Regions from separate parts of the Micromonospora sp. CA-246542 genome, predicted to be linked through region 2. Evidence: riboswitches for the same ligand, from Rfam matches in the RefSeq annotation. Region 2 holds a riboswitch; the other holds the start of a gene.

Region 1 (15,417 bases), 770 kb from region 2:
CATCGCTCCTCCTCCCGCCAGTCGAGCAGCACCTTCATGACACCTCCGCCGGACTCCAGGGCCGTGAACGCGTCGGTGACGCCGGCCACCGGGAGCACCCGGGAGATCAGCTCCTGGGCCGGGATGACGCCCGCCGCCACCAGCCGGATCGCCTCGACGACGTCCTCGCGCCGGTACAGCCGCGCGCCCAGCAACTCCAGTTCCCGCCAGAAGAAGCGGTGCAGGTTCACCGGACGTGGCTGCGGGTGGATCGCCACCATCACCAGCCGGCCCCGGGTGGTGAGCACGTCCACCGCCGTGCCGACGCCGGCGGCCGAACCGGAAACCTCGAACGCGACGTCCGCGCCCGCGCCGCCGGTCCGTTCGTTGACCAGCGCCACCACGTCGGTCGGCCCCGGGTCGACGGCCTCGATGCCGATGCCCGACGCGACTCCGCGCCGGAAACCGTCCGGTTCGACGAGCAGGACCTGGGCCCCCCGCTCACGGGCGACGGCGGCGATGAGGACGCCCACCGGGCCCCCGCCGACGACGACCACGTGCTCGCCGGACGCCACCTGCGCCCGGCCGACGTCGTGCACCGCCACGGCGACGGGCTCGACGAGCGCCGCGCGGTCCAACGGCAGGTCATCGGGGAGCGGCAGCACCAGGTCGGCCGGCACCGTCCAGGACGACTGCATCGCGCCGGGCGAGTCGATGCCGAGGAAGTCCATCGCGTGACAGATGTGCGAGTGTCCACGACGGCACGCCGGGCACTGCCCGCAGGCGCGCGTGGGCATCACGGTGACGGGCTGCCCGACCCGCAGGTCGGTCACGCCGTCGCCGACCGCGGCGACGCGCCCCGACATCTCGTGTCCCAGGACCGCCGACGCGCCGACCCGGGCGTCCATGTCGCCGTGGAAGATGTGCAGGTCCGTACCGCAGATCCCGGTGTACGCCACCGCGATCCGTACCTGGCCGGGGCCCGGCGGTTCCGGTGCGCGGTCCTCGATCCCGAGGTCCCGTGCTCCCTTGTAGACAACTGCCTTCACTGCTGCTCCGTCTCGACGTGGTGGATACGTACGGTGCGGGTGACAGGGCGGCCGGAGCCGCGTCCGCGGAGTCGGCGCCACGGACACGGTAATCATCCGACCAATTGAGGTCCAGCGCGGTTACGGTCCGTACCGGCTCAGTGCCGCAGCGGCGCCACGTCGTTCGGGGACGTGACCGCGTCGACGAGCAGGGCCTCGACCCCGGCCGGCACGGCGGCGACCGGGTGCTCGGCCACCGCGAGCAGCCGCTTGCCGGCTCGCTCCGGACGGACGTTCGGGCTGTCGGCGGTCGGAGTGCCCGGACGGTGTCCGGCGGCCGCGATCGCCGCCTCGTCCACCCGTACCCCGAGACCGGGTGTCTCACCCAGGACGAACGCGCCGTCCTCGACGTGCAGGTCGAGGCCGATGCCCTTCGGTGGTCGGAGATCCTGCAACTCGCTCACCAGGTGGTTGGGCACCGAGGTCGCGGCGTGCAGGAGACCGACGGGAATGTTGCCGATGGGGCTGACCGGTAGGTCGTTGGCGTGTGCCAGGGCCGCCACCCGCAGGAAGTGGGTGACCCCCCAGACGGCGGCCGTCTGCACGATGTCGACCGCGCCCGCCGCGATCAGCGGTCGGTACTGCTCCAGCCCGGTGAGGTTCTCACCGGTGGCGATCGAGGCCCGTACGCCCCGACCCACGGCGGCCAGGCCCTCGGCGTCCCAGCGGCGGACCGGCTCCTCGATCCAGATCAGATCGAGGGTACGTTCCAACTCGGCCACGTGGCGCACGGCCTGCTTGCGCGACCACGCCTCGTTGACGTCGAGCATCAGGCCCGGCCGTCGGCCGTGACCGGCCTCGGTCAGCACCTCCCGGACCAGGCCGAGCCGGTGCCGGTCCCGCTCGATGTCGAGACCGCCCTTGAGCTTGGCGGCCCGCAGGCCGTACCCGGCGTAGACCTCGTACTCGGCGACGAGTTCGTCGTCGGTCAGCCCGATGTCGAGACCGGAGGCGTACGCGGGAACACGCCGGTCCCGCCCGCCGAGCAGGCGCCAGAGCGGCTCGCCGGCCATCTTCGCCTTGATGTCCCACAGGGCGGTGTCCAGCGCGCCGATCGTCCCGAACACCAGGCCGGCGTGCCCGGCCTTGAACGTCTGCCGCAGCATCCGGTCGTACAGGGTGGACACCGCGCGGGGATCTTCCCCTTCGATGGCCGGGAAGATCTTGTCGATCTCCACATGCGGCCCGAGGCCGATGCCGTCGATCCCCTCGTCGGTCTCGACGATCGTGATCGGCAGTGTCGTCACGCCGTCGGGGAACACGCCGTTGGCGTCGCCGACGGGTCGGCCCCACTCCTGGACCGTCGTCAGGGTTCGATACCCGGTGATGCGCATGTCAGCCTTTCGTGGAACCAGCGGCGACGCCGTCGGCGATCTGGCGCTGAAGGAACAGGTAGACCGCCAGGACCGGGATCGCCGCGATGAGCACCCCGGAGGCGAAGGTGGGAATGTCCTCGGAGTACTGCCCCCGCAGCGAGGTCACCCCGACCATGAGGGTCCGGTGGTCGGCCGACGGCATCAGCAGCAGCGAGATGAGCACGTCGTTCCAGCAGAACAGCGTGTTGAGGATGCCCACGGACAGCAGCGCCGGAGCGCCCAGCGGCAGCATGATCCGCCGGTAGACGCCGTACACGGTGTTGCCGTCGATCCGGGCCGCGTCGACGATCTCCGCCGGGATGGTGCGGTAGTAGCTGGTCATCAGGAAGACCGTGAAGGGCAGGAACTGCGCGACGTACGCGAGGATCAGTCCCGGGTACGTGTCGACCAGACCGCTGTCGGCCATCACCCGGGCCAGCGGCACCATGATCACCTGGAAGGGGATGAAGAGCGCCGCGAGGCAGCCGATGAACAGCGCCGTCGAGCCCCGGAAGCGCAGTTGGCTCAGCGCGAATCCGGCCATCGACCCGAACAGCAGCAGCAGGAACACCGCGCAACCCACGACGAGGATCGAGTTGGCGGTGTACCGGCCCATGCCGACGCTGGTCCACGCCTTGGTGATGTTCTCGAAGTGCAGGGAGTCCGCCAGCCCGAAGCGGTCGAGGATGTACTCCCGGCGGGTCTTCATGGCGACGTTCGCCGTGAACAGGAGGGGGTAGATCGTCGCGACCGCGAGGAGCCCCATCGGGATCACGAGCAACCATCTGCCCAGTCGGACGCGGGACATCAGTCCTCCCTCCCCGCGCGTCGGAGCAGCTTGAGCTGTAGCAGCCCGACGACGAGCATGATGACGAACAGAACGGTGGACGCGGCCGACGCGAGGGCCGGTCGGTTCATCCGCCCCTGTTGGATCCAGATGTAGTACTCCGGCAGGTAGGTCGAGCCCTCCGGACCGCCACTGGTCATGACGTAGAGCAGGCCGAACATGGACGTCAGCATCCCGATCATCGTGGTCACGAAGACGAACTGGATGGTGCGGGTCAGGCTGGGGATGATCACGTGCCAGATCACCTGGGCCAGGGACGCGCCGTCCACCCGCGCGGCGTCCAGCAGGGCCGCGTCCAGGGTCGCGAAGCCCGCGAGGAAGACAACCAGGGCCATTCCGAAGGTCGCCCACACGTGCACACCGACGACCGCGAACATGGCGACGTCCGGATCACCGAGCCAGTCCACCGGCCCGATGCCCACCGTGGACAGGACAACGTTGACAGGACCGTCAAACGAGAGCAGCAGATTGAAGATCGCGCCGACGATGACCGGGGACAGCACGGCCGGGAAGAAGTAGACGCTGCGGTAGAACCGGTGCCCCGGCACGCGCAGGTAGATGAACGTGGCGAGTAGACCCGGAATGGCCACCGCCACCGGCAGGAGCAGGACCAGCAGTCCCACGTTGCGCAGCGCCTGCTGGAACAGCGGATCCTGGAGCAGGTGGACGTAGTTGTCAAAGCCGACCATCGCCCCGTCGCGGTCGCCGTCGCCGGTGAAGGAGAAGTTGACACCGAGCACGAGCGGGTACAGCCGCAGCAGCACGAGGATCAGGACGGCCGGGGCGACCAGCACGAAGGGTGCCAGTTGCTCGGCGCGTCGGCCGCCGGCGGCGCGCCGCGAGACGGCGCGGTCGCGAGGCGGCGGTGCGGAGGGCGGGACCCCGCCGGCCCGCCCGGCCGAAGCCGAGCGGACCGACGGGAGTGACTTGCCGATCGTCACGAGATCAGCCCGCCGTGTCCGAGGCGGCCATCTGCTTCACGACCTCGTCCACGCTGATCGAGCCGCTGAGCAACTGCTGCGAGAGGCGGCCCATCAGGTCGAGCGACTTCGAGGAGAGCGCCACGTGCACCGCCGGCTTGCCGGTCTTGAGCGCGGAGACGATCGTGGTGACGGCCGGCCCACTCGCCGACACGTCGATCGTCGTGTCCGCGGTGATCGCGCCGGCGTTGGCGTAGAACGCCTTCAGCGCCTCGGTGGAGCTCAGCGAGCGCACCAGGTCGGCGGCCACCTTCGGGTCCTTGGTCCACTTGGCGACCGCGTACCCGATGCCGCCGTCGTACGGCAGGCTGGAGGTCACGCCGCTGGTCACCGTCGGGGCCATCATCACGCCCAGCTTCTCCGGCGTGATGAACTCGTTGAAGTCCTTCCAGTGCCCGATGTCGGACATGAGGCCGATCATGTGGGCGGCCTTGCCGGACTGGAACACGGCGAACGCGTCGTTGAACAGGGCGGTGGAGTTCGCGCCGTCGTTGTTCAGCTTGGCGGTGCCGGTCTCCTTCCACAGCTCGAAGAGCCGCTTGACGTTCGGCGACTTCCAGTCGCGCTTGCCGGCGATCCAGTTGTCGTATTCCTGCGGGGTCAGCACGCCCGATGCCATGGCCGACAGGAAGAACTGGATGCCGTAGCCCTCCTTGTTGCCGACGGAGAAGCACTTGGCGCCGGTCTGCTTGGTGATGACACCGCAGTTGGCGACGAACTCCTGCCAGGTCGTGGCGGGCTTCGCCGGGTCGAGACCGGCCTTCTCGTAGAGCGTCTTGTTGTAGTAGATCGGGTGGCCCTGCAGCGTCACCGGGGAGGCGTACGTCTTGCCGTCCTTCGCGAACGCCTCCCAGCCGGCCAGCCGCTGCCGGTCCTCGCCGACGTACTCGTCGAGCGGCTGGAGCGAGGCCACCCGGTCGCGGATCTGGCCGCCACCGTTGAACAGGATGACGTCCGGCCCCTTGCCCGACTGGAGGGCCGCGCCCAACAGCGTGTAGTACTCCTCGAACGGCTGGGCGACGAACTCGACCTTGACGTCCTTGTGCTTCTTGGCGAAGTCGGCCTTGGCCTTCTCCACGTACTGGGCGGAGCTGGCCTCGCCGGACTTCCAGTCCCAGACGACCAGCTTCTTGTCCGAGCCTTCGGACGATGAACCCGAACCTGTCGCGCTTCCACAGCCTGTCAGGGCCAGCCCTGCAACGAGGACCGCGGACCACACTGCTCGTTGCTTCATCGTTGCTCACCTTCATATGGGGAGTGGCCGAGACGCCGGCCGTCGATGCAAGATTGACGAGAACGTAACTCGTATGACGTCTGACGTCAACGGTTGCCCGTACACTGGGGCGGACTCGTGGGCCCGCTCCCGCGGCCACGCGGAGGTGAACGTGACGACATCGAACCAGTCGGCCGTCAACGGCACGGCGACACCGACCTGGACGCGTCGCCCGACGAATCTGGCCCAGGCGATCACGGCCGAGTTGGTGACCCGCATCGTCCAGGGAGCACACCCCTCGGGCACGCCACTGCCCCCCGAGCCGGTGCTCTGCGAGACCTTCTCGGTGAGCCGCACCGTCATCCGGGAAGCGGTGAAGATTTTGCAGGAGAAGGGGCTCGTGCAGGTCCGCCAGGGCAGCGGAACGCTCGTCACCCCGCCCTCGTCATGGGACATGCTCGACGAACTCGTCCTCGCGGCGACCATCGCCGAGGACGACACCCTGGCGATCCTGGACGACCTGGTGGTCACCCGCCGGGTGCTGGAGTCCGACATGGCCAACGTGGCCGCCCGCCTCGCCGACGAGGCGGCGATCGACCGGCTACGCGCCCTGGTGGACCGCATGGACGAGCTGGTCGACGACCACGTCACCTACCAGGAGCACGACCGCGCCTTCCACGACACGGTCATGCAGGCGTCCGGCAACCGCATCGCCCGGGGCGTCGTCCGGTCCCTGGAGAGTCAGGTCGTCAACACCGCCCGCTACATGGGCCAGCCCGAGCGGGCCATGTGCGTGGCGTCGAACCAGGGGCACCGGCGCATCTACGAGCGCATCGCCGCCCACGACCCGGACGGTGCCGCGCAGGCGATGTTCACGCACATCACGGAGGCGTGGCTCGTGCGCCGCAGCGGACCGGGGAGCCCCACCCGGTTGCAGCGCTGACCGCTCCGCCGACCCCTGGTGCGACCCCACGCCGACCCGTCCGTGAGGCCGGCGAGAAATCCAGGTCCATCCATCGCTTGAGAATGTTAGCGATAACAGACTACCCTCGGGCCGCAGAGGCGAAGGGCACGCTTCACCGCTCCACTCGATCCGCCGAGGTCGATGGAGCAGTGCATGACCAACGCCCGCTGGTGGGTGACCGGGCCTCCCCTCAGGGACGTTGACCACCGCCGTCGACGACGGCGGGCCGCCGCACGCGGGAGCCAGGGTGGACACCCGATCCCCTCCTGCCGTGCTCGCGGCACCGCCGCAGCCCACCCGAGCGACCCGCGACGACACCCGCGACACGCCGCCAGCGCACGCGGCGGGCCGCCCGCCCGTCGTGACCCACCCTGGAGGTACCGATGCGCCCCACACCGCCACCACGGACCACGACCCGGCTCCGGCGCGGTCTCGCCTGGCTCACGAGCCTGCTGCTCGTCTCGACGCTGATGCCGGCCACGGCCGCCCGCGCGGACAACCCCATCGTCCAGCACATCTACACCGCCGACCCGGCGCCCCTGGTCCACAACGGACGCGTCTACCTCTACACCGGCCACGACGAGGACGGCTCGACGTACTTCACCATGAAGGACTGGCGGGTGTGGTCGTCCGCCGACATGGTCAACTGGACCGACCACGGCTCGCCACTGAGCCTCGCCACCTTCAGCTGGGCGAGCGCCAACGCGTGGGCCGGCCAGGTCGTCGCCCGCAACGGCAAGTTCTACTGGTACGTGCCGGTCACCGCCCGGGCCACCAACTCGATGGCCATCGGCGTCGCGGTCGCCGACAGCCCCACCGGGCCGTTCCGGGACGCCATCGGCCGTCCCCTGGTGGGCAACGGCGAGATCGACCCCACGGTCTTCGTCGACGACGACGGTCAGGCGTACCTGTACTGGGGCAACCCGAACCTGTGGTACGTCCGGCTGAACGCCGACATGATCTCCTACAGCGGCAGCGCCACCAAGATCCCGCTCACCACCGCCGGGTTCGGCGCCCGCAGCGGCAACGCGAGCCGGCCCACCCTCTACGAGGAGGGCCCCTGGGTCTACAAGCGCAACGGCACCTACTACAACGTGTTCGCGGCGGAGTGCTGCTCCGAGTTCATCGGATACTCGACCGCCACCGGCCCGACCGGCCCGTGGACCTATCGCGGCACGGTCATGCCCCGCCAGGGTGCGAGTTTCACCAACCACCCGGGAGTCATCGACTTCAACGGCGGCTCGTACTTCTTCTACCACAACGGAGCGCTGCCCGGCGGTGGCGGTTACACCCGTTCGGTGGCCGTGGAGAAGTTCACGTACAACACCAACGGCACCATCCCGACGATCAACATGACCACGACGGGCGCGCCGCAGATCGGCACGCTGAACCCGTACGTGCGGCAGGAGGCCGAGACCATCGCCTGGGGCTCCGGCATCGAGACCGAGCCGGCCAGCGAGGGCGGGATGAACGTCGGGTGGATCGAGAACGGGGACTACATCAAGGTCAAGGGCGTCGGCTTCGGTACGGGCGCGACGTCCTTCTCGGCCCGGGTCGCCTCGGCGACGTCCGGCGGCACCATCGAAATGCGCCTCGGTAGCCCCACCGGCACCCGGGTGGGCAGCTGCGCGGTACCCGGCACCGGTGCGTGGCAGACGTGGCAGACCGTCTCCTGCCCGGTCTCCGGCGTCACCGGCACCCAGGACCTGTACCTGCGGTTCACCGGCGGCAGCGGCACCCTGTTCAACCTCAACTGGTGGCAGTTCCAGGCCAACGGCACCACGCCCACCCCGACGCCGACCCCGACGCCGACGCCGAGCCCGACCGCGGACCCGACGCCGACGCCCATCCCGACGCCCACGACCACTCCCACGCCGACCAGCCCGGCCGGGACGTCCTGCGCGGTCACCAACACCGTGGTGAACACCTGGCAGGGCGGTTTCGAGGGGCGGCTCACGGTCACCAACTCCGGATCGTCGGCGCTGAACGGCTGGCGGGTCACCTGGACGCTCGCCAGCGGACAGACGGTGTCCCAGGTCTGGAACGGCACCCTCACCCAGTCGGGTAGCCAGGTGACCGTCGCGAACGCCGCCTACAACGGCCAGCTCGCGCCGGGAACCTCGACCACCGCCGGCTACCTCAGCTCCACCACCTCAAGCAGTCCCCCGACCACCACCCCAACCTGCGCCCCCGCCTAGCGCCCCTACCCCCCCCGGGTTCCCGCCCCCCAAAAACACCCCCACCCCATCCCCACACCCCGTCCGCCGCCGACGTCGATCATGGAGTTAATGCCCCCGACACGCCGATAGGGGAGCAACAACTTCATGATCGACGGGGCGGGGCCGGGGGTGGGGTGGGGGTCCTAGAAGTCGTCGTCGAAGGCGACCGTGCCGGTCACCCCGACCTGGTACGCCGACACCCGCCGCTCGAAGAAGTTGGACAGCTCCTGCACGTCCTGCAACTCCATGAAGGCGAACGGGTTGGCCGACCCGTAGTGCGGCGCGATCCCGAGCTGGGCGAGCCGGCGGTCGGCGACGTGCTGCAGGTACTGCCGCATGTCCGCCAGGGTGAGACCGGGCACCCCCTGGCCCACCAGGTCCTCGGCGAACTGGACCTCGCACTCGACCGCCTCGGTGAGCATCCGGCGGACCTGGTCGGCCAGGTCGTCGTCGAACAGATCGGGCTCCTCGGCGCGTACGGTGTCGACGACGTCGAACGCGAACGCCATGTGCATGGACTCGTCGCGGAACACCCAGTTGGTCCCCGACGCCAGCCCGTGCAGCAGGCCACGCGAGCGCAGGAAGTAGACGTACGCGAACGCGCCGTAGAAGAACAACCCCTCGATGCAGGCGGCGAAACAGATCAGGTTGAGCAGGAACGCCCGCCGGTCCTCGCGGGTACGCAGCTCCCGCAGGTCGCCCAGGGAGTCGATCCAGCGGAAGCAGAACTCGGCCTTGCGACGGATCGACGGGATGTTCTCGATGGCGGCGAAGGCTTCGAACCGCTCGGTCTCGTCGGGCACGTACGTGTCGAGCAGGTTCAGGTAGAACTGGACGTGCACGGCCTCCTCGAACAGCTGCCGCGACAGGTAGAGCCGACCTTCCGGGCTGTTGACGTGCTGGTACAGATTGAGCACGAGGTTGTTGGCGACGATCGTGTCGCCGGTGGCGAAGAACGCGACGAGGCGGCTGACCAGGTGCCGCTCGGCCGGGGACAGCCGGTCCAGGTCGGCGAGGTCGGCGTGCAGGTCGACCTCCTCGACCGTCCACGTGTTGCGGATGGCGTCCCGGAACCGGTCGAAGAAGTGCGGGTAGCGCATCGGACGGAGAGTCAGGTCCATCCCGGGGTCGAGCAGCATGTACGTGGTCCTCGCGTCGGTGGTGCGGTCCGTGGTGGTGTCGGCGACGGTCACTGGCACGCCTCGCACGACTCGGGGTTCTCCAGCGAGCAGGCCAGCGCCTCGGCGTCGACCGAGACAGGGACGACGGGTACGACGGGCGGCACCGCGCTGACGGTGGCCTGCTGGATCCGGGTGGCCGGCCGGGACCGCAGGTAGTAGGTGGTCTTCAGCCCGGTCTTCCAGGCGTACAGGTACATCGAGGAGAGCTTGCCGATGGTGGGCGAGGCCAGGAACAGGTTCAGCGACTGGGACTGGTCGATGAACGGCGCCCGGGCGGCGGCCAGGTCGATCAGCGCACGCTGCGGCAGCTCCCACGCGGTGCGGAACAGCTCCCGCACGTCGGCCGGCAGCTCCATGACGGACTGCACCGACCCCTCGGCGCGCTTGATCGCCGACCGGATCTGCTCGGTCCACAGGCCGCGGGCCTTCAACTCGCGTACGAGAGCGGTGTTGACCTGGAGGAACTCCCCCGAGAGCGTCTCGCGCTTGAACAGGTTGGACACCTGCGGTTCGACGCACTCGTAGCAGCCGGCGATCGAGGCGATCGTCGCGGTCGGGGCGACCGCCACCAGCAGCGAGTTGCGCAGCCCGTACTCCTCGACCTCCTGGCGTAGCGCGGCCCAGCGCGCGGTCTGCGTACCCTCGACACCCCACAGGTCCGGTTGCAGGCGGCCCCGCGCGGCCCGGGTCTGCGCGAACGCCGGGTGTGCGCCGAACTGGCGGGCCAGGTCGGCGGAGGTCTCCAGCGCGGTCAGGTACAGCTCCTCGCTGATCCGGGTGGACAGCTCCCGCGCGGCCGGTGCGTCGAACGGCAGCCGCAGCGCGAAGAACACGTCCTGCAACCCCATCAGCCCGAGCCCGACCGGCCGCCAACGGGGGTTGCTCGCCGCCGCCTGCGGGGTCGGGTAGTAGTTGATGTCGATGACCCGGTCGAGGAACGTCACCGCCGTCCGAACCGTGGCGCGCAGCCGTTCCCAGTCGATGCCGTCATCGGTCAGGTGGGCGGCGACGTTCACCGAGCCGAGGTTGCACACGGCGGTCTCGTCGTCGCTGGACACCTCGATGATCTCGGTGCAGAGGTTGGAGAGGTGCACCACGTTGCCCGGCTCGGCCGTCTGGTTGCACAGCCGGTTGGCCGCGTCCTTGAAGGTCATCCAGCCGTTGCCGGTCTGGGCCAGGGTCCGCATCATCTTCCCGTACAGCTCGCGGGCCGGCAGCTGCCGCACGTAGCGGCCCTGCGCCTCGGCGGCCCGGTACGCGGCGTCGAACCGCTCGCCCCACAGGTCCGGCAGTTCGGGCACCTCGTCGGGATCGAACAGCGACCACATCTCGTCGGCCTCGACCCGGCGCATGAACTCGTCCGGGACCCAGTTGGCCAGGTTGAGATTGTGCGTACGCCGGGCGTCCTCGCCCGTGTTGTCCCGGAGCTGGAGGAAATCCTCGATGTCCGGGTGCCACGGCTCCAGGTAGACGCAGGCCGCGCCCTTTCGCCGCCCGCCCTGGTTGACCGCCGCGACGCTCGCGTCCAGTGTGCGCAGCCACGGCACGATGCCGTTTGACTGCCCGTTCGTGCCCCGGATCAGCGCGCCCCGGGACCGGACCCGGGAGTACGCGATGCCGATGCCACCGGCGAACTTGGACAGGTTGGCGACCTGGGCGTAGCGCGCGTAGATCGAGTCCAGTTCGTCGCGCGGCGAGTCCACGAGATAGCACGAGGACATCTGGGTGTGTCGGGTGCCGGAGTTGAACAGGGTCGGCGAGCTGGGCAGATAGGCGAGGCTGGACATCAGCCGGTAGAAGTCGACCGCCTCGTCCGGCGTACGGGACAGGCCGCAGGCCACCCGTAGCAGCCAGTACTGCGGGGTCTCCAGCACCAGCCGGGTGGTGGGGTGACGCAGCAGGTACCGGTCGTAGACGGTGCGCAGCCCGAAGTACTCGAAGCGACGGTCGCCGTCGGGGTCGACGGCGTCGTCGAACGTCTCCGCGTGCGCGGCGACGAACGCGGCGGTCTCGTCACCGATCAGACCCTCGGCGTGGCCGGCCCGGATCGCCGCGCTGAACGAGGTGATGCCCTGCCGCCGCACCTCCTTGTCGACGTAGCCGGCCAACAGCCGCGCGGCCAGGCGCGAGTACTGCGGCTCCGCACCGATCATCTCGACCGCCGTCTGGATCGACAGCCGGTCCAGCTCGGCGGTCGTCGCGCCGTCGTAGAGGCCGCTGATCGTACGGGTGGCCACCCGCATCGGGTCGACCTCGGTCAGGTCGTCGGCCCACCGCTCGACCGCCCGGACGATCTTGTTCACGTCCACGGCCTCGGTGCCGCCGTCGCGCTTGCGCACCTGCATCGGGGTCCGCCGCGCGGCCTCGCCGCTGACCGGGACCACCTCGGTGACTGTCACCACTCACTCCTCGGGAGTTCGAGACCTCAAGGGCCCTCGGACGCGGGGGGACGGACGCCGTCGACGCCACGCCAGCGTGGGCGTGGGTCAGGTGGCGTCAGCCGTTCCGCGCGGCCTCGGACCGCCGCGCACCCGAGGTTCGGGTACGCGGCGCGCTGGCAGGTCTTCGGACTCGCGGGCGCGACCGGGCCGGCCCGGTCACCTACTGGCCGTCGCTTCCCAGGCCGTTGGCCCAGTGCTGATGACGGCGGTCGTTCCCACTCACCGCTGCGGGACAGTCCCGGACTTCCACCGGGTTCCCTCTTGCCTCGACCACTCACCAGGAGTGGCCGAACCAGCTGCGGTCGACACCATATATAGGGGCGAGCACGTTTGTCACACCCCACATGTCGGGTCCGGCGTGTCGCGGTCGACGATGACGACCCTCGTCGATCGGCTCGGAGCCGGCCGACGGGCGGTGACGCCCCGACCGTCGCCATCGGCTTGACCGAGGCGAACCGGCACCGATACGGTCGACCCACTATCTGCGGCGACGCGAGGGAAGCCGGTGAGAATCCGGCGCGGTCGCGCCACTGTGAGCGGCCCCCAGCCCGGGGGGCGCGAGCCAGGACGCTCGGTCGTCCGCAGCCTTGCGATGGGGACGCGTCATCCCCGAGGAGGTTCGTTCACGCATGTCCAGCTCCACGTCCAGCCAGCCGCTGGCACACCCCGCTGTCCCGACCCGTCTCGTGTGGACGGTCCTGGCCACCGTCGCCCTGCTCGCACTGCTGACCTACCTCGTCGCCTTCGACCAGGGCGCGGTCTCGCGCAGCGGGATGTACCTGCACGAGCTGATGCACGACGGCCGGCACCTGCTCGGTGTCCCGTGCCACTGACCGGCACCGGCACCGCACCCACGTTCGTCACGGTCCTGCTGCGCGGGCTGCTCGCCGGCCTGGTGGCCGGCCTGCTCGCCGGGACGTTCGCCTACGTCGTCGGCGAACCACACGTCGAGGCGGCCATCGCCATCGAGGAGGCGGCCACCCACGCCGAGCCCGCCGCCGACGGGCACCAGCACGCCGAGGCCGTCGCCGACGGGCACCAGCACGGCGAGGAGGCCCTGGTCGGCCGCAACGGCCAACGCGGCGGCCTGTTCCTGGCCACCGGCCTGTTCGGCGCCGCCATGGGCGGCCTGCTGGCCAGCGCGTACGTCCTGCTGGCCCGGCGTCGGCGGACCGCCGACGACGGGCGGTCCGGGTTGTTGCTGGCCGGCGGTGCGCTGCTCGGCGCGGTGATCGTGCCGTTCGTCAAGTACCCACCGAATCCACCGGCCGTCGGCGACCCGTCCACCATCAACCAGCGCACGTTCACCTACCTGCTGATGGTGGTACTCGGCCTGGTCGCGGTCTGGTCCGGTTCGCTCGGCTACCGATCGGTGGGTGAGCACGCGCCGGTGTGGCTGCGGGCCAGCGCGGCGGTCGGCGGTTTCCTGCTGGTCACCGTCGTGTCCTATGTGGTGCTGCCGTCGTTCCAGGAGGTCCCCGGCGACTTCCCCGCGACGCTGCTGTGGAGCTTCCGGCTCGCCTCGCTCGGCACCCAGATGGTGCTGTGGACCGGCATCGGCCTGCTCTTCGCCGCCCTGATGCACCGCCAGCGCGCGGTCGCCGGCGCACGACTGGCCGGGTGAGCGCCACCAGCCTGCGGCTGGTCGCCCACGGTCACACCGCCGCCCTGCGGCAGGCCCGGTTCGGCGGGAACGACAGCCTGGACGAGGGCGGCCGGCGTGCCGCCCTCGCCCTGTCCCCCGCTGGTACGGGCCGGCGTGACGGCGACGCGGTCGTATGCCTGTCCAGCCCCGCGGCGGCGGCCGTCGAGACCGCCGAGATCTTCGGACTCGCGCCCACCGTCGAGGCGGCCCTGGCCGACTGTGACTACGGCGAGTGGTCGGGCCGGCCCCTCGCGGAGATCGCGGCGGAGCGGCCGGACGCGCTAGGCGAGTGGCTGTCCACGCTGGACGCCACGCCGCACGGTGGTGAGTCGATCGTCGCGGTACGCCAGCGCGTCGGCCGGTGGCTGGACGCGCAGCGTGGCCTCGGCCGACGGCTCACGGCCGTCACCCACCCACTCGTGATCCGGGTCGCGCTCGTGCATGCCCTGGATCTGCCGCTGGCGACGTACCGACAGCTCGACGTCGCGCCGCTGGCGATCGTCCGACTCACCGCCCACGGCCCACGGTGGCAGTTGCGCCTGGACGCGGCGTCGGCACCGGCACCGCCGAACGGCTGACGAGTTCTACCACGGCTCCTGTAGAGCTGCCCCAGATCCGGGGCAGCGCGGTCGGCGGGCGCAGCGCGGTCGGCGGGCCACAGACCGGCGAGTGACATACCGCAGAGGCGATATACCGCAGAGGTATAAATATGACTCTGCGGTATGTCCCTCATCCGCGACCTGGCCCCGCCGCTCGCCGGGAGCGGCACGGCCATGCGGGACGGGCGGCCGCGCGACCCGCGTCTCGGAGTCGAGATCGGGCGGGCCTGGAACGGGCGTCGGGCGGGCCGTGGAGCACGGCCCGCCCGACTGTTGTGCTTCCGGTCTACTTCGTGACGGTGACCGTCAACGGTCGGGACACCGTCGTCTTCGAGCGGGTTCCGGACAGCGTCACACTGGTGACTCCGGGCTCCGTCGAATCCGGGACGCCGACGGTCCCGCCGGCGACGACGCCGTCACCGTTCGCGTGTACCGTGCCGACCCGACGGCCGTCGCCGAGGCTGACCGTGATCTCCTCGTTCGGCGCGAAGCCGGAGCCGTCGACCGTGATCGACGTTCCGCGGCGCGCGGACGGCGTGGGCAACGACAGGCGCGGCTGGTAGGCCGGGTCCGTCGAGCCCACGGTCACCTGCACGGTTGCCGTCGCCGGTGTACCGGAGGACGCGCCGGTGGCGCGGACGGCGTACCGCCCCGGTGGCGTGTCCCCGGAGGTCGCGACGGTCGCGCGGACCGTGCCCGTCGCGGACGCCGAGACCGTCACCTCGCGGGTCGTGCCAGCCGCGAGGCCCACCGTCACCCGCTCGCCGGCGGCGAACCCGCTGCCGACGACCGTGACCGCGTCGCCAGCGGCGACCGACTGCGTGCCGGACACCGCGAGGGTGGTGGCCGCCCCGGCCCGCCGGACGGTCACGGTGAAGGTCGCGGTGCTGCTGGACACCGTGTCCC
Region 2 (15,417 bases):
GCCGTCGGCGGGCCCAGCTCGCCGCCTGGCGCGAGCCGCGCACCCTGCTGATCGGGCTGTTCGTGCTGGTGGCGGCCTTCACCGAGGGCAGCGCCAACGACTGGCTGGCGGTCGCGTTCGTGGACGGCCGGGACCTGAGCGAGGCGGCCGGTGCCGCGGTCTTCGGTGTGTTCGTCGTCGGCATGACCCTCGGTCGCACCGCCGGCACGGTCGCGCTGGACCGTTGGGGGCGGGTGCCGGTCCTCACCGGCACCGTCCTGCTCGCCGCCGCCGGCGCGACGCTGGCCGTGCTGGCCGGCTCGGGGCCGGTGGCCATCGTCGGCGTCGCGCTGTGGGGGATCGGCGCGTCTCTCGGCTTCCCCGTCGGCATGAGCGCGGCGGCCGACGAGGAGGCGCACGCGGCGGTACGGGTCAGCGTCGTCGCCGTGATCGGCTACACGGCCTTCCTGGGTGGCCCGCCGCTGCTGGGCCTGCTCGGCGACCACGTCGGCGTCCTGCGGGCGCTGCTGGTGGTGCCGCTGCTGCTCCTGCCGACGTTGGCCCTGGTGCCGGCGCTGCGCCCGCCGCGCGCCGCCGAGCGGGAGCAGTCGTCGGCAGCACAACAAAACTAGCCCGGATCAGGGCGTAGCGGTATCGGGCGCGCGGCCGAGTGCGCCGCGCGCCCGTGCTGGCTACGGTCGCCCGATGCCAACCGACGAGATCACCGCCGCCGCGGCGGGCACCTGGACCCTGGGCGACCGCACGGTGCGCCGGATGGGCTTCGGCTCGATGCGGATCACCGCGAACCCCGACCGCGAGCGCGCGATCGCGCTGCTGCGCCGCGCCGTCGAGCTGGGCGTCAACCACATCGACACGGCCGCGTTCTACGTCTCGCCCGGCGGAACCCTGCGGGTGGGCACCGGTCCCGCCCGGTACGCCACCGAGCTGATCCACGCCGCCCTCGCTCCGTACCCGGACGAGCTGGTGATCGTGACCAAGGTCGGCTTCGGGTACGACCCGGTGGACGGGTTCCGCGAGGCGGTCACTCCCGCGCAGTTGCGCGCGCAGGTCGAGGAGAACCTGCGTCGTCTCGGCCGCGACCAGCTCGACGTGGTGAACCTACGGCTCGGTCGGGGGCCGGGGGCGGTGCCGCTGGCCGAGCGGTTCGGCGCCCTGGCCGAGCTGCGCGACGCCGGGCTGATCCGGCACCTCGGGCTGTCCAACGTCCGGCCCGAGCAGCTGGACGAGGTGGCCGGCATCGCGCCCGTGGTCTGCGTCCAGAACAACTACGGCGTGGACGCCTACCGGGAACAGGACGCCTTCGTCCGGGCCTGCGGCGAGCGGGGAATCGCCTACGTGCCGTTCTTCGCGCTGGCCGGAACGTCCCGCGAGGCGGGAGCGACCGCCGCGCCGGGCGCGGCCGTCGAGGCGGTCGCCCGCGACCACGGCGTCACCCCCTCGCAGGTACGCCTGGCCTGGACCCTGCACCAGGGCCCGCACGTCCTCGCCATCCCCGGCACCGGCGACCCGGCACACCTGGTGGAGAACGTAGCCGCCGCCGCCCTCCACCTGACCCCGGAGGACCTGACCCGCCTGGGCTGACCGAACCTTGTCCCGGTGATCATGAAGTTGTTGTCAGGGATGCCGGCGTGTCACGTCAATAACTTCATGGTCACCGGAGCCAGACGCGCAGGGGGCCGATGGGGAGGAAGCCGGCTCGGCGGGCCGGGGGCAGGTCGGGCGCGGACTCGTAGCCGAGCAGGGTGACGTCGGGGCGGGTGACGACGACCGCACGCCAGATCTCGTCCGGGTCGTCCGTGGTGCTGAACAGGTTGGAGACGCCGCACGGGTCGTCGCCGCTGACCACCGCACCGCCGCTGACCGTTCCGTTCTCGTCGTAGCGGGCCAGCACCCGGATTCGCGGGTCGGCCAGCAGCGCCGGGCGGAACAGCTCTCCACCGCCGTGCGCGCTCGCCCAGGCCGCCAGCTGCTGCCCGGTGGTGACCGGAGTGAGCGGCGGGCCGTCCAGGGGCTCGGTGGGCGGGCGGTGGATCCACTGCGCGTCGAAGAGGATCCGGAACCCGTACGCCGTCAGGTCGAGGTCGGCGAAGCTGTCCTTCACCGACGCGCCGGCCCCGGCGTCGATCCGCGCGAGCAGCGCTTCGGGGTCGACGCCGGGGCGCAGGGTGACCGCGTCCGGATACCAGGGTGGGGAGCGGCGGGGCACCGACCACGCGTCAGCGTCGATCCGGCCGACCAGCCCGTGGCTGGCGCACACCACGTCGCACCATCGCGCGTTGTCGTGCGCCGCCGCCTCCCGCACGTCGTCCGGCACGCCCGGCAGCCTAGTCGGCGAGCACGACGAGCCGCTGGGTCGCGCGCGTCATCGCGACGTACCTGTCGACCGCCCCCTGGACGCCCTCGCCGAACGCCTCCGGCTCGACGAGGACGACCAGGTCGAACTCCAGCCCCTTGGACAGTTCCGGGCTCAGCGACCGGACGCGATTCGTCGTCGGCCGGAACGTGGGGTCCCCGATGACGCAGGCGATCCCCTCGGCGTGCTCCGCGAGCCAGCCGTCGACGATCGCGTCCCGGTCGCGTACCGATCCGTGGGTGACGGGGATCGCGTTGCCGCGGATCGAGGTCGGCACGTTCGCGTCCGGGAGTACGGCCCGGATGACCGGTTCGGCCTGCGCCATGACCTCCCGGGGCGTCCGGTAGTTGACGGTCAACGAGGTCAGGGTCACCTCGTCGAGCCCGACGCGGGCGAGTCGCTCCCGCCACGAACCGGTGAATCCGTGCCGGGCCTGGGCCCGGTCCCCGACGATCGTGAAGCTGCGCGACGGGCACCGCGACAGCAGCATCTGCCACTGCGCGTCGGTCAGCTCCTGCGCCTCGTCCACCACGATGTGCGCGAACGGGCCGGCCAGCAGATCCGCGGCGACGCCCGGGAGGACGGCCTCGTCGACAAGCGCGTCCTGCAGGTCCAGTTGGCGCAGGCTCGACAGCACGCCCTCGCCGTCGTCGTAGGCGTGCGCCTCGATCAGCTCGTCGACGACCGTCGCCATGCGTGCCCGTTCGGCGGCGATCGTGGCCTCGCGGCGGCGGGTACGCCGCGACGCCTCCGCATCGCCGAGCCGCTGTCGTGCCGCGTCCAGCAGCGGCAGGTCGGACACCGTCCACGCGCGGGCGTCGGCACGCTGGAGCCGGCGGACGTCGTCGGGACCGAGCCAGGGGGCACACCTGCGCAGATAGGCGGGTACCGACCACAGGTCCGCGACGATGTCGGCCGCGTCGAGCAGCGGCCAGGCGCGGTTGACCGTCGTACGGAGTTCCGCGTCGCGCCGCAGCGACGCGCGGACGAGGTTCTCGGGTTCGTCGCCGTCGTACCTGCCGACCAGGATGCTCAGCAGCTCGTCCCAGATCTCGTCGCGGGCCTCGTTGTGCGGGGTGCCCGGTCCGGGCGCCTCGAACGCCTGGGCCCAGTCGTCGGCGCTCAGCCGGATGTCGGTGTCGCCGGCCGTGACGGTCAGCGCCGTCGTCGGCGGCTCCTCGTAGAAGCGGACGGCCGCGTCGATCGCCCGTACCAGGCCGAGCGAGGACTTGAGGCGGTCCACCTCAGGGTCGCTCTCGACGGTCGCCGAGGCGCCCTGGGGTACGAGGTCCCGCAGGGTGCAGGTCTGCACGTCCTCCTCGCCGAGGCTGGGCAGGACGTCGGCGACGTACGCCAGGTAGGGCTGGTGCGGCCCGACGAACAGCACCCCGCCGCGCCCCTGCCGCAGGCGCGGGTCGGAGTAGAGCAGGTACGCGGTGCGGTGCAGGGCGACGACGGTCTTGCCCGTGCCCGGACCGCCGTCGACGACGAGCGCGCCCCGTGATCCGGCCCGGATGATGGCGTCCTGGTCGGCCTGGATGGTGCCGAGCACGTCGCGCATCCGGGCCGACCGGTTGCCGCCGAGGCTGGCGATGAACGCCGACTGGTCGTCCAGCGCGGCGTGCCCCTCGAACCCGTCCGGGGTGAACACCTCGTCCCAGTAGTCGCTGATCCGGCCGAGGGTCCAGCGGTACCGACGTCGGCTCGCCAGGCCCATCGGGTTGGCGTGGGTCGCTCCGAAGAACGGCGCGGCGGCCGGTGAGCGCCAGTCGAGCAACAGCCGGCGGCCATCGCCGTCGCTGAGGCCGAACCGTCCGATGTAGACGGGCTCGGGGTCGTCCGCGTGGACCATGCGGCCGAGACACAGATCCAGACCGAAACGAGACAGCGCACGCAGGCGGGCGGTCAGCCGTCGGATCTCCTCGTCCCGGACGACCGCCTGCCGACCCTTGCCCGCCGGTGCCCGACGCTCGGCGTCGAGCCGGTCGGACAGCTCGGCGGTGGACCGCTCGAGGCTCGCCGCGATCACGGCGAAGTGCTGCTCGTCCCGGGCGACGAGCGCCGGGTCGGCCTTGGCCGCGAGGTTCCCCGGTAGGTCGAACACACTGGCCGCCGCCGACGACACGTTCATCCTCATGGCTCCCGTTTCCGCAGGTCATGGCCTTGGACGGGCCATTCTGCGGCACGACGGGGGCCTTGCCGCAAGTCCCCCCATGCGGTATATGTTGGATATGGCGGGAGGGTTGTCCCCGCCCTCACGGCTTCCGTTCGGCGTAGACGAGATCCATCGTGTCGGTGCGCCCGGCCCACCGCAGGTCGAGATGCCAGCACCCCGCCTCGGGCAGGTCGATGATCGACGGGCCCGGCCCGCCGGCGACCTCGTGCGCCACCCTGGTGTCGGTGCCGTCCAGCGTCGCGGTGATCTTCAGCGTGGTCGACTCGCCCGGGTCCGGCGAGGTCGTCGCGGGTCGGGCCACCCAGAGGATCTTGTTGCTCGACGCGTCCGGTCGGACCTGCGCCAGCGGGTGGCCGAACAGCACCGCCACGATCTCACCCCGTGCGCCGAAGACGTGTGGCATGCGGGTGTCCCCGTGGAACCCCTCGTCCGCCCAGTCGGGCAGTGAACCCGTCTCGACGTGTCCCGCGCAGCCGGTCGGCGCGCTGGGATCGCCGGCCGCCGGCGGCGTGGCCCGCTCCCCGACCGAGCAGCCCGCCAGCACCAGTACCGACCCCAGCACGAAACTGCCCCAGGTGATCATTGCGCCCCCTCTCATACGGATGTCCCGCACCAGTCAGACACCGCCCGGGCCGGGCGGGTTCCTCGGCCGGGGACGCCGCCACCTGCGCCGACCACCTCTTCGGGCACACTTGGCGCCGTGGAACGTCACGAGTTCGGCACCGCCGTGCGCCAGTTGCGGGAGAGCACCGCTCCGGAGAAGGTCGGCCTGCCGGTCGGCCGTCGACGGACCCAAGGGTTGCGGCGGGAGGAGCTCGGCGAGCTGGCCGGGATGTCCGCCGACTACGTGCGCCGGTTGGAGCAGGGGCGCAGCCACCCCTCGGCCGGGGTGGTGAACGCCATCGCCCGCGCTCTGCGCGCCGGGCGGGCCGATTACGAGCGGCTCTGCGCGCTGGCCGGGTACGCCGCCGCGGACGGGCAGGTGCCGACCGAGGTCGGCCCGGGTGCGATGCGGCTGCTCGAACGGTTCACCGACACTCCGATGTTCGTCTCCGACGCGGCGATGAACCTGGTCGCCGTGAACGGCGCCTTCCTGGCCCTGAAGCACTGGCAGCTCACCGGGGACCCGTGGGAGTGGAACATCGCCTGGCGGTCGTTCTGCGATCCCTTCGACGGCTTCATGCAGTCCGCCGCCGACGCGACCGATCATGAGGCGGTCCTGGTCGCCCGGCTGCGGAGCGCGCAGTTGCGCTACCCAGCCGACGTGCCACTCGCCGCGCTGGTGGACGAGCTACGGAGTCGCAGTCGCCGGTTCGACGACCTGTGGCGGGTGCCACGATCGGTGGCGGCCCACGAGAGCAGTGCCGCCTTCATCCATCCGGACGCCGGCCCGGTCACGCTCGTTGGCAGCATGCTCGCCATCCCGGGCGACGATCTGGCGGCGCTGATGCTCACCGCGGCGCCCGGCTCGGCCGACGCGGCGCGTCTCGCCGAGATCGTCGACGCAGCCGGCGAACCGACGATCGTCAGGGTGGGCCAAGCCGGCCCAGGTTAACCGCGCCGGATCCAGCCAGAGTGGGTGACGTCCCCAGCGACACCCAACGAAAGCAGGTCCAGCAATGAAGGCAGTGCGTTTTCACGAGTTCGGTGGTCCCGAGGTCCTACGGTACGAGGATGTCGAGCTGCCCACCCCCGGTGCCGGTCAGGTCCGGATCCGGGTCGCCGCGACGTCGTTCAACGGTGTCGACGGCAACATCCGGGCCGGCTTCATGCAGGGCCCGATCCCGGTCGAGCTGCCGCACACTCCCGGCCTCGACGTCGCCGGCACGGTTGACGCGCTCGGTGACGGCGTGGACGACGTCGCGGTCGGCGACCAGGTCGTCGGCTTCCTGCCGATGACGGGGACCGGAGCGTCCGCGGAGTACGTGATCGCGCCGGTGGAGATCCTGACCGGCGCGCCCGGGAACATCCCCCTGGCCGATTCGGCGGCGCTCCCGCTGGTGGGCCTGACCGCGTGGCAGGCGCTGTTCGACCACGGGAAGCTGACCGCCGGCCAGCGGGTACTGATCAACGGCGCTGGAGGAGCGGTCGGCGGGTACGCCGTGCAGCTGGCCAAGGAGGTGGGCGCCCGGGTCATCGCCACGGCCAGCCCTCGCAGCGCCGAACGGGTCAGGACCGCGGGCGCGGACGAGGTGATCGACCACACCACCACCGACGTGACCGAAGCGGTGACCCAGCCGGTCGACCTGGTCCTCAACCTCGCGCCGGTCACCCCGGAGCAGTTGGCCGCGCTGGTCACCGTGATCCGGGACGGTGGCGCCCTGGTCAACACCACCGTCTGGATGCCCGCCCCCTCCGACGAGGGGCGCGGCGTGCGCGGCATCGACCTGTTCGTGCGCAGCGACGCCGATCAGCTCGCCGACCTGGTCGCCCGCGTCGGCACCGGTGAGCTGCGCGTCGAGGTCGGCCAGCGGGTGCCGCTGGCCGATCTGCCGGCCCTGCACGCGCGGGCCGGCGAGGGTGAGTTGCCGGGCAAGACCATCGTCGTCGCGCCCACGGCCTGAGCCACCCCGAGGAGCGCGCCCACGGCCTGGACCAACCCCGAGGAGACGGTACAGCCGCTGCGGCGCGGCCCGACGACGTGACCGACCTTCGCGCGACGCGCCGTCGCCGACGGCATCCGAGTGCTTGAGTCGCTCTCGAACCGAGATTTACGAAGGAGAAACCAGGATGATCCCCGACGACGACCCGTCCCGGTCGCTGACCGTTGCCGACCCGGACGACCCCGGTACGACGTACCTCTCGCTGGTGGGCAACACGTACGGCATGTTGATCACAGGCGAGCAGACCAACGGCAGGTACTGCCTGATCGACATGCGCGTCCCCGACGGCGGCGGGCCGCCGCCGCACCGGCACGACTTCGAGGAGATGTTCACGATTCTGGAGGGCGAGATCGAGTTCACCTTCCGCGGTGAGCAGCACACCGTACGGGCCGGTTCCACGATCAACATCCCGGCCAATGCGCCGCACAACTTCCGTAACGTCTCGGGAGCGCCGGCCCGGATGCTCTGCATGTGCACCCCGGCCGGGCAGGACGAGTACTTCATGCGGATCGGGGACGTCGTCGCGGGCGCGGACGCGCCGCCGCCGCAGCTGACACCCGACGAGCTGGGGGAACGCCGCCGTCGCGCGGCGGAACTGGCCTCGACGTACCGCAGCGAATTCCTCTGACACGTCACCGGGGTAGCGAGCCGGCGATCTCCAGCGCCTCGGCCTGGGTGCGTGCGCCCTCCAGCCGGTAGGTCACGCCGGCCTGCTCCCAGATCAGGGTCGACGCGGCGAGTCGGGCGGTCTCCCGCCGGATCTGACCCGACCGGTCGACGTAGGAGAGCACGTGGGGACCGTCGACCCAGATGGCGAAGTCGCCCTCGACCTGCGTCCACTCCGCTCCCGGCCGGCTGGTCCGCTTGTGGAAGGTCAGGTCGAGGCGACCGTCGAACGCGTCGAGTCGTACCGTGCCGCCCTGGTAGAGCAGCGTCGCGACCCGGTACGCGCCGGCGCCGTCGGGGTCGGCGATCGACACCCGCTCCGGCGGACCGAGCGCGGCCGGCACCCGGATCGGGAAGCGCACCGCCCGCCGCGCCTCCTCGAGTCCCACCGACCGCAGCGACGGCAGGGGCGACGGCTCGTCCCCGGGCGGCGACGGACTGGACGACGTGTCGATGCCGACGCCGGCGAAGCGCAGCACCTCGCCGACCGCGTCGGCGACGGCGGCACGCGTCGGCGGCAGCGCCGCGACCAGCAGGGCCACGAGCGCCGCCGCGGCCAGGGAGCGCCACCGACGTCGCCCGCGTACGTCCCCGACGAGCCGGTCGCGCACCCGTGCGGTCATGTCCGGCGTGGCGGGCGTTTCCAGCCAGCCGCCGAGGTCACGCAGCTCCGCTTCCAGGCCGTCCCGGGCGAGGTCATCCATGACGCACCTCCTCGTCGGCGAGCAGGGCACGTAGCTTCGCCAGTGCGCGGGAGGTGCGCGACTTCACCGTTCCCCGCGGCCAAGCGAGCATGACGCCCGTCTCCTGCTCGCCGAGATCGAGGAAGAACCGGCAGACGATCACCTCGCGGTCGCGTACCGGCAGTTGTCGCAGAGCCGCCACCAGCGTGGCCCGACGCTCGGCGGCCAGGACCGCGTCGACAGCGTCGTCCTCGACGATCTCCGGTGGCGGATTCGCCGCCGCCCGCAGGACCAGGCCATCCCGCCGCGAACGGGACCGGTGCAGGTTGCGGGTCTCGTTGGCGACGATCGCGAGCAACCAGGAGCGGAAGGACGACTCTCCCCGGTAACGGGACAGCTTGCGGTAGCCCTTCACGAACGCCTCCTGGACGACGTCCTCGGAGTCCGAACCCGCGCCGAGCAGCACCGCCGTCCGGTACGCGGACGCGGTGTGCCGGGCGACCAGGAGGTCGTACGCCTCCAGGTCACCGGCTCGGGCGCGGCTGACGAGCACGTCGTCGTCCAGGGGAACCTCCGGTCGGACTCGCACTGATGACACCACCCGCGCCCGTCGGGTTCCGCCCCAGCGGAGTCAGATTTCTCCCACCCGCCGTGCAGCCTATTGCCAGGAATCGGTGCTCAACTGGGAGTGGCGTCGAAGGAGAGGGGCTGGGCATGGGCTGGTTCAACCGGCGGTCTCGCGGCGGCGAGGCGACCCCGACGAAGCTGGACCGTGAGGCCACCCGGGACGACCTCGCCGCGCTGGAGGCGTTCGTCACCAGCCGGCGGGGCGTGGAGTTCTACCTGGAACCGGAGACGACCGCCACCGACACCACCGTCGTCGCGATCGCCCACGACGGGGAGTGGATCCGTCGTCGCACCGGCACACCCCGTGCGGCGGGCGACATCGCCCGCAAACACGCGGTGCCGCTGTACGAGGCGGCCCGCACCGGCTACCCGGAGCGGATGCGGGTGTGGAATCGGGCACACCCGGAACGCCACGCCCGCTGAGCCGGTCAGGCCGTAACCGGGCTCAAGCGGGTTTCGCCTGCGCGAGTGATCGCTGGATGAGCGTGAGGACGGGTGGAAGGATCAGCTCACCGCCGCCGATCGTGGCGGCAGCGTTCACGTGGTGGGGCGTGCCGTCGATGTCGACCACCAGCGCGCCAGCCTCCCTGGCGATGACGACGCCCGCGACGGTGTCCCACGGGTTGTTGTTGAGCATGACGAACGCGTCGATCCGGCCGTGCGCCAACCAGGCGAGATCGATTGCGGCTGACCCGTGCATGCGTATCCGTTGGACGTGCCGGGTGAGCTGCTCGGTGATGGCGAGGCGCTCAGTGTTCTTCCGGCTGGCCCCGGCACCGACCGCATAGTCGCCGATGGCGACGACGGCGTCCCGCAGATCGGTGACCTGGCTGGCGCGGATGCGCCGGTTGTCGGCATAGGCGCCGTGCCCCTGCACGGCGTGGTAGCGGGTGCCGAGGAACGGAAGGTCGATGACACCAAGGACGGCGTGTGTGCGGTGGATGAGGCCGAGAGAGATCGCGCACAGGGGCGAGCCGTGGATGAAGTTCACGGTGCCGTCGACTGGGTCGAGCGCCCAGGTCAGCGCGCTGGTGTCGCCGCTGCTGCCGTACTCCTCACCGAGGAAACCGATGTCAGGCGCCTTGGCGGCCAGATGCTCGCGGACCGCTCGCTCGATGGCGTAATCCACGTCCGAGGCCATGTCGCGGTCACCCTTGAAGGTCAGCGCACCGGGCTGGAGCCTGCGCATCAGGTCGTGCGCCAGGTCGACGGCCTCCTGTGCGAGGGGGAGGAGGTGCGCGTAGCCGGTCATAGCTGGCGGCTGCGCTCCCACAGCGAGTTGAACATCTCGTCGAATATCGGGTAGAGGCCGGAAGGGCTGGGGGTGGCGCTGCGCTCGATGACCAGCGTCGGGCAGTCGACACCGCGCATCTGCGGTAGGTAGTGCTGGACAACGCAGAGTCGACCATCGATCAGAAGGACGTTGGCGCGGATGGACTCGTCGTAGACGCCGATAGTGAGGTTGTCCCGGGCGTCCGCCGGGAGCCGGTCACGAATGCGACGGGCCAGGTTCTGGATGTTGAGTTCGGTGAGCGCGCTGAGGTGCCCATCTGGATAGTCGTCCTCCCGCTCCTGCCGCCTGATCGCCTCGCCGGCCGGGTCAAGGAACAGGCAGCGGAGGCGGGTGCCGGCGGCGAGGAGTCTCAGGAGGCGATTGTCGCCGTACTGCTGACAGATGAGGTTCAGTGACAGCCCGGCCGCTCGGATGTCCGTGGCATGGTCGAAAAGGGCTTGCGGGGGCAGCTCCGCCATAAAATCTGATCGGCTGGAATAGATCGCGCTGACATCAGCGCATTGGTTCCGTACGGCCGTGCTGAGCTGGTGTCCGGCTAGGTCCGGGGCCGGCTCGCGTTCGCCGAGGAGAAGCGTCATTCGTGCGTGGCGGGGCATGGACAGGCCGGTGCAGATGCGGGTGAGGACATCGATGCTGCTGACCCGGCGGGCACCGCTGGTGATCTCGCTGATCTGAGCCTGGCTGAGGCCGGTGGCGACGCCGAGAGTGGTCTGGCTGGCGCGGGTGGCTCGCTGGACGAGGCGGAATACCTGAGTGATGTTGCGAGCGGCCAGGGCGTCGAGCATGTCAGTGGTGTCCCACAACAGGTCGTCAGTGGTAAGCGTGGCAGTTGCGCGGACGCTCACGGCTGGCTCCCTTCCTGCTCAAGGGCCGAGGGCCAGCCTATTCAGTAGTGGGATGGCATACCGGGAGGACATCCGGAGGGCGGATGACGGTTATCCATCGAGGAATCACCCGCTGTGATGGATCGCTGCGATTGTGGTGAGCAGGGTCGTGGTGTGAGTCTGCGGTCCCGCCCCCACCTGCCCATGCGCCCCGCCTGGTTGTGCCGCAACTGTGCCGCAGCATGGCCATGCTCCCGCGCCCAACTCGATCTCGTCGCCGAGTTCTACGGTCACTCGCTGGCGCTGGCCCTCTACCTTACGTCCTGCATGAACGAGGCCATCCACGACTTGTACGGTCTCGGCGGTCGCCCCGACCTTGCCCTGATGCACGCGCGTTTCCTCGGCTGGCTGTCGTTGACTCGCCGGCCGCGTCGCTTCAACCATGAGTGACTCGCCCCGATATATTCGCAGGTCAATGTGGTGCTCGTGACCGGGTGGCACCGGGGTCCGCGTTGACCGGCGGCGCGAGGGTGTGGCAGCATTCGCGGCCTGACGGCAGTGAAGGAAGTCGGTGCGAATCCGACGCGGTCCCGCCACTGTCACCGGGGAGTGATCCCCCCTCGCGAGTCACGGCCGTGTGTCTGCGGTTGGAAGGCCGGGGGAGAGCGTCGATCCGGAAGCCAGGATACTTCGGCCGTCGGGACGTACCCCAGGGCGTGGACACCCGAGGAGGACCCGATGACGCATGGCGTCTTGCGCACCGACGAGCACCGTCGTACCCCGAGCGGCGGTCGCACCGCCGCGCCCCGACCCGGCCGCACGACCGCGCCGGCATCCGCTCGCTTGGGCGTCGTTTCCCGCTGAGTTCCGCGCCACGCCACCCGTCGCCGCCGGCCCCGTGCCGGTGAGCGGTCCGGGTCGCGGTGCCCGCTGAACCCCGCGCCCACCCGCACGTCGTCGCCGAACCGCTTCCGCGAGCGCGCCGACGTTACCGTCCGGAGCCTGCCGTGCGCATTCTGCTGCTCTCCACCGCCGACACCGACCTGCTGGCCGCCCGCGCCAGCGACGCCGACTACCGGCTCGCCAACCCCGCCCGGGTGGCGGCCGACGAGGTGCCCGCCCTGCTCGACGGGGTCGACCTCGCCGTCGTACGCCTGCTCGGCGGTCGGCAGGCGTGGCCGGACGGCCTCGCCGCCGTGCTCGCCAGCGGCGTGCCCACGGTCGTCCTCGGCGGCGAGGCGCTGCCGGACGCGGAGCTGATGGCGGTCTCCACGGTGCCGTCCGGCGTGGTCGCCCAGGCCCTGGCGTACCTGGTCGAGGGTGGTCCGGACAACCTCGGGGAGCTGGCCCGGTTCCTCTCCGACACGGTCCTGCTCACCGGGGAGGGATTCGCCCCGCCCGCGCCGACCCCGGCGTACGGCGTGCACGGCGAGCACCCCACCGACCCGGATCGGCCCACCATCGGAATCGTCTTCTACCGGGCGCACGCCCTGGCCGGCAACACCGCGTTCGTCGACGTGCTGGCCGAGGCGGTCCGCGCGGCCGGCGGCAACCCACTGCCGATCTTCTGCGGCTCGCTGCGCGGGCTGACCACCGGCGCCGGCCCGCTCGGGCTGTTCGCCCGCTGCGACGCGTTGCTGGTCACCGTCCTCGCGGCCGGCGGAGCGGTCGCGGCGGACGCCTCCTCCGGCGGCGACGAGGACGCCTGGGACGTCGGCGCGCTCGCCGCCCTGGACGTGCCGGTCATCCAGGCGCTCTGCCTCACCAGCACACGTGAGCAGTGGGCTGGCAGCGACGCCGGACTGTCCCCGCTGGACGCGGCGATGCAGGTGGCCATCCCCGAGTTCGACGGCCGGATCGTCACGGTGCCGTTCTCGTTCAAGCAGGTCGACGCCGACGGTCTCTCGGTGTACGCCGCCGACCCCGAGCGGGCCGCCCGCGTCGCCGGCATCGCGGTGCGGCACGCCCGGCTGCGGGACGTGCCGAACGCCGACAAGCGGATCGCCGTGATGCTCAGCTCGTACCCCACCAAGCACTCCCGGGTCGGCAACGCCGTCGGGTTGGACACCCCGGCCTCGGCGGTCCGGCTGTTCGCCGCGCTCGCCGAGGCGGGCTACGACCTCGGGGGCACGCCGCCGCCCACGGACGGCGACGCGCTGATCCACGCGCTGATCGCCGCCGGCGGGCACGACGTGGAGTGGCTCACCCCGGAGCAGTTGGCCGCCGCCGAGGCCCGGATACCGGGGCAGACGTACCGGCGCTGGTTCGAGGGGGTCCCGGTCGAGCTGCGTGAGCGGATGCGGCAGCACTGGGGCGAGCCGCCCGGCGAGCTGTACACCGACGGCGGGGACATCGTGCTGGCCGGGCTGCGCTTCGGCAACGTGGCGCTGCTGATCCAGCCGCCGCGTGGTTTCGGGGAGAACCCGATCGCCATCTACCACGACCCGGACCTGCCGCCGAGCCACCACTACCTGGCCGCGTACCGCTGGCTCGCCGCGCCGGTCGCGGACGGCGGCTTCGGCGCGGACGCCGTGGTGCACCTGGGCAAGCACGGCACCCTGGAGTGGCTGCCCGGCAAGGGGCTCGGCCTGGCCGCCGACTGCGCGCCCGACGCGGTCCTCGCGGACCTGCCGCTGGTCTACCCGTTCATCGTCAACGACCCCGGCGAGGGCACCCAGGCCAAGCGGCGGGCACACGCCGTGGTCGTCGACCACCTGGTGCCGCCGATGGCCCGCGCCGAGACCTACGGCGACCTGGCCAAACTGGAGCAACTGCTCGACGAGTACGCCACCGTGCAGGCGCTCGACCCGGCCAAGGTGCCGACCGTGCGGGCGCAGATCTGGGACCTGGTCCGCGCCGCCGAGCTACACCACGACCTGCACACCGAGGCAATGCCCGACGCGGACGACTTCGACGACTTCGTGCTGCACCTCGACGGCTACCTGTGCGAGGTCAAGGACGTGCAGATCCGCGACGGCCTGCACATCCTCGCCGACGCGCCCACCGGAGAGCCCCGCGTCAACCTGGTCCTCGCCGTGCTGCGCGCCCCGCAGATCTGGGGTGGCGCCCAGGCACTGCCCGGCCTGCGGCAGGCCCTCGCCGCCGCGTACGGCCTCGACGAACAGGAACTGCTCGCGACGCCGGGCCAGCGGATCGCCCTGCCGGTCGCGTTGACCGACGCGGTGGACGGGCCGGCCGGCACCGCCGCCGATGTCATCGACCTGATCGAAGCCCTCGCCCGGCGGCTGGTCATCGGCATGGAGACCCTGGGCTGGACCGCCGAGACGGCCGAGGCGGTCGTCGCCGAGGTGACCGGCCAGCCGATCCCGGACGCCGCCAAGGTGCTGCGCTTCGCCGCCACCGAGTTGGTGCCCCGGCTGGAGCGCACCACCGACGAGCTTCGCAACACCCTCGGCGCGCTCGACGGTCGGTTCGTGCCGCCCGGCCCGTCCGGCTCGCCCACCCGGGGCCTGGTCAACGTGCTGCCCACCGGCCGGAACTTCTACTCCGTCGACCCGAAGGCCATTCCCAGCCGCAACGCCTGGGACGTCGGCGTGGCCCTGGCCGACTCGCTGCTGGCCCGGCACCTCGCCGACACCGGCGCGTACCCCCGCTCGGTGGGGTTGACCGTGTGGGGCACCAGCGCGATGCGCACCCAGGGCGACGACATCGCCGAGGTGCTCGCGCTGCTGGGCTGCCGGCCGGTGTGGGACGAGCGGTCCCGGCGCGTCACCGGCGTCGAGGTCGTGCCGACGGCCGAGCTGGGTCGACCCCGCGTCGACGTCACCGTCCGGATCTCCGGGTTCTTCCGCGACGCGTTCCCGCACGTGGTGGCGCTGCTCGACGACGCCGTCCGGCAGGTCGCCGCCCTCGACGAGCCGGACGAGGAGAACTACCTGCGGGCGCACGTCACTGCCGACGTGGCCGAGCACGGCGACGAGCGGCGGGCCACCGCCCGCATCTTCGGCTCCAAACCCGGCGCGTACGGCGCGGGTCTGCTGCCGCTGATCGACGCCCGGACGTGGCGCAGCGACGCCGACCTGGCCGAGGTGTACGCGGTGTGGGGTGGCTACGCGTACGGCCGGGGGCTGGACGGTCGGGAGGCGCGCGCCGACATGGAACGCTCGTTCGCGCGGATCTCGGTCGCGGTGAAGAACCAGGACACCCGCGAGCACGACATCGTCGACTCCG

The links. Region 2 has a riboswitch for cobalamin ahead of cobN (cobaltochelatase subunit CobN). Riboswitches for the same ligand answer to the same signal wherever they lie in the genome.
Region 1: it holds a riboswitch for cobalamin, as region 2 does, so the genes downstream of both, ACQP0N_RS13685 (ribonucleoside-diphosphate reductase subunit alpha) here and cobN (cobaltochelatase subunit CobN) in region 2, are expected to answer to the same signal.

Annotation. Positions count from the first base shown of each region.
Region 1 is NZ_CP192040.1:2,932,253-2,947,669, reverse strand. It holds gene ACQP0N_RS13725 (zinc-dependent alcohol dehydrogenase) at 1-1,028, opposite strand, end outside; gene ACQP0N_RS13730 (SDR family NAD(P)-dependent oxidoreductase) at 1-3, opposite strand, end outside; gene ACQP0N_RS13720 (mandelate racemase/muconate lactonizing enzyme family protein) at 1,166-2,401, opposite strand; gene ACQP0N_RS13715 (carbohydrate ABC transporter permease) at 2,403-3,230, opposite strand; gene ACQP0N_RS13710 (carbohydrate ABC transporter permease) at 3,230-4,210, opposite strand; gene ACQP0N_RS13705 (ABC transporter substrate-binding protein) at 4,215-5,483, opposite strand; gene ACQP0N_RS13700 (FadR/GntR family transcriptional regulator) at 5,635-6,405, shown strand; gene ACQP0N_RS13695 (family 43 glycosylhydrolase) at 6,810-8,624, shown strand; gene ACQP0N_RS13690 (ribonucleotide-diphosphate reductase subunit beta) at 8,789-9,784, opposite strand; gene ACQP0N_RS13685 (ribonucleoside-diphosphate reductase subunit alpha) at 9,835-12,171, opposite strand; cobalamin riboswitch at 12,366-12,579, opposite strand; cobalamin riboswitch at 12,722-12,861, shown strand; gene ACQP0N_RS13680 (CbtB domain-containing protein) at 12,897-13,100, shown strand; gene ACQP0N_RS13675 (CbtA family protein) at 13,091-13,891, shown strand; gene ACQP0N_RS13670 (histidine phosphatase family protein) at 13,888-14,490, shown strand; gene ACQP0N_RS13665 (GH92 family glycosyl hydrolase) at 14,798-15,417, opposite strand, start outside.
Region 2 is NZ_CP192040.1:3,698,896-3,714,312, reverse strand. It holds gene ACQP0N_RS17470 (MFS transporter) at 1-611, shown strand, start outside; gene ACQP0N_RS17465 (aldo/keto reductase) at 685-1,581, shown strand; gene ACQP0N_RS17460 (hypothetical protein) at 1,652-2,314, opposite strand; gene helR (RNA polymerase recycling motor ATPase HelR) at 2,325-4,484, opposite strand; gene ACQP0N_RS17450 (hypothetical protein) at 4,609-5,112, opposite strand; gene ACQP0N_RS17445 (helix-turn-helix domain-containing protein) at 5,230-6,084, shown strand; gene ACQP0N_RS17440 (NADP-dependent oxidoreductase) at 6,149-7,093, shown strand; gene ACQP0N_RS17435 (cupin domain-containing protein) at 7,260-7,760, shown strand; gene ACQP0N_RS17430 (hypothetical protein) at 7,765-8,502, opposite strand; gene ACQP0N_RS17425 (RNA polymerase sigma factor) at 8,495-9,070, opposite strand; gene ACQP0N_RS17420 (hypothetical protein) at 9,196-9,531, shown strand; gene ACQP0N_RS17415 (inositol monophosphatase family protein) at 9,554-10,360, opposite strand; gene ACQP0N_RS17410 (DUF5919 domain-containing protein) at 10,357-11,247, opposite strand; gene ACQP0N_RS17405 (hypothetical protein) at 11,554-11,676, shown strand; cobalamin riboswitch at 11,763-11,939, shown strand; gene cobN (cobaltochelatase subunit CobN) at 12,234-15,417, shown strand, end outside.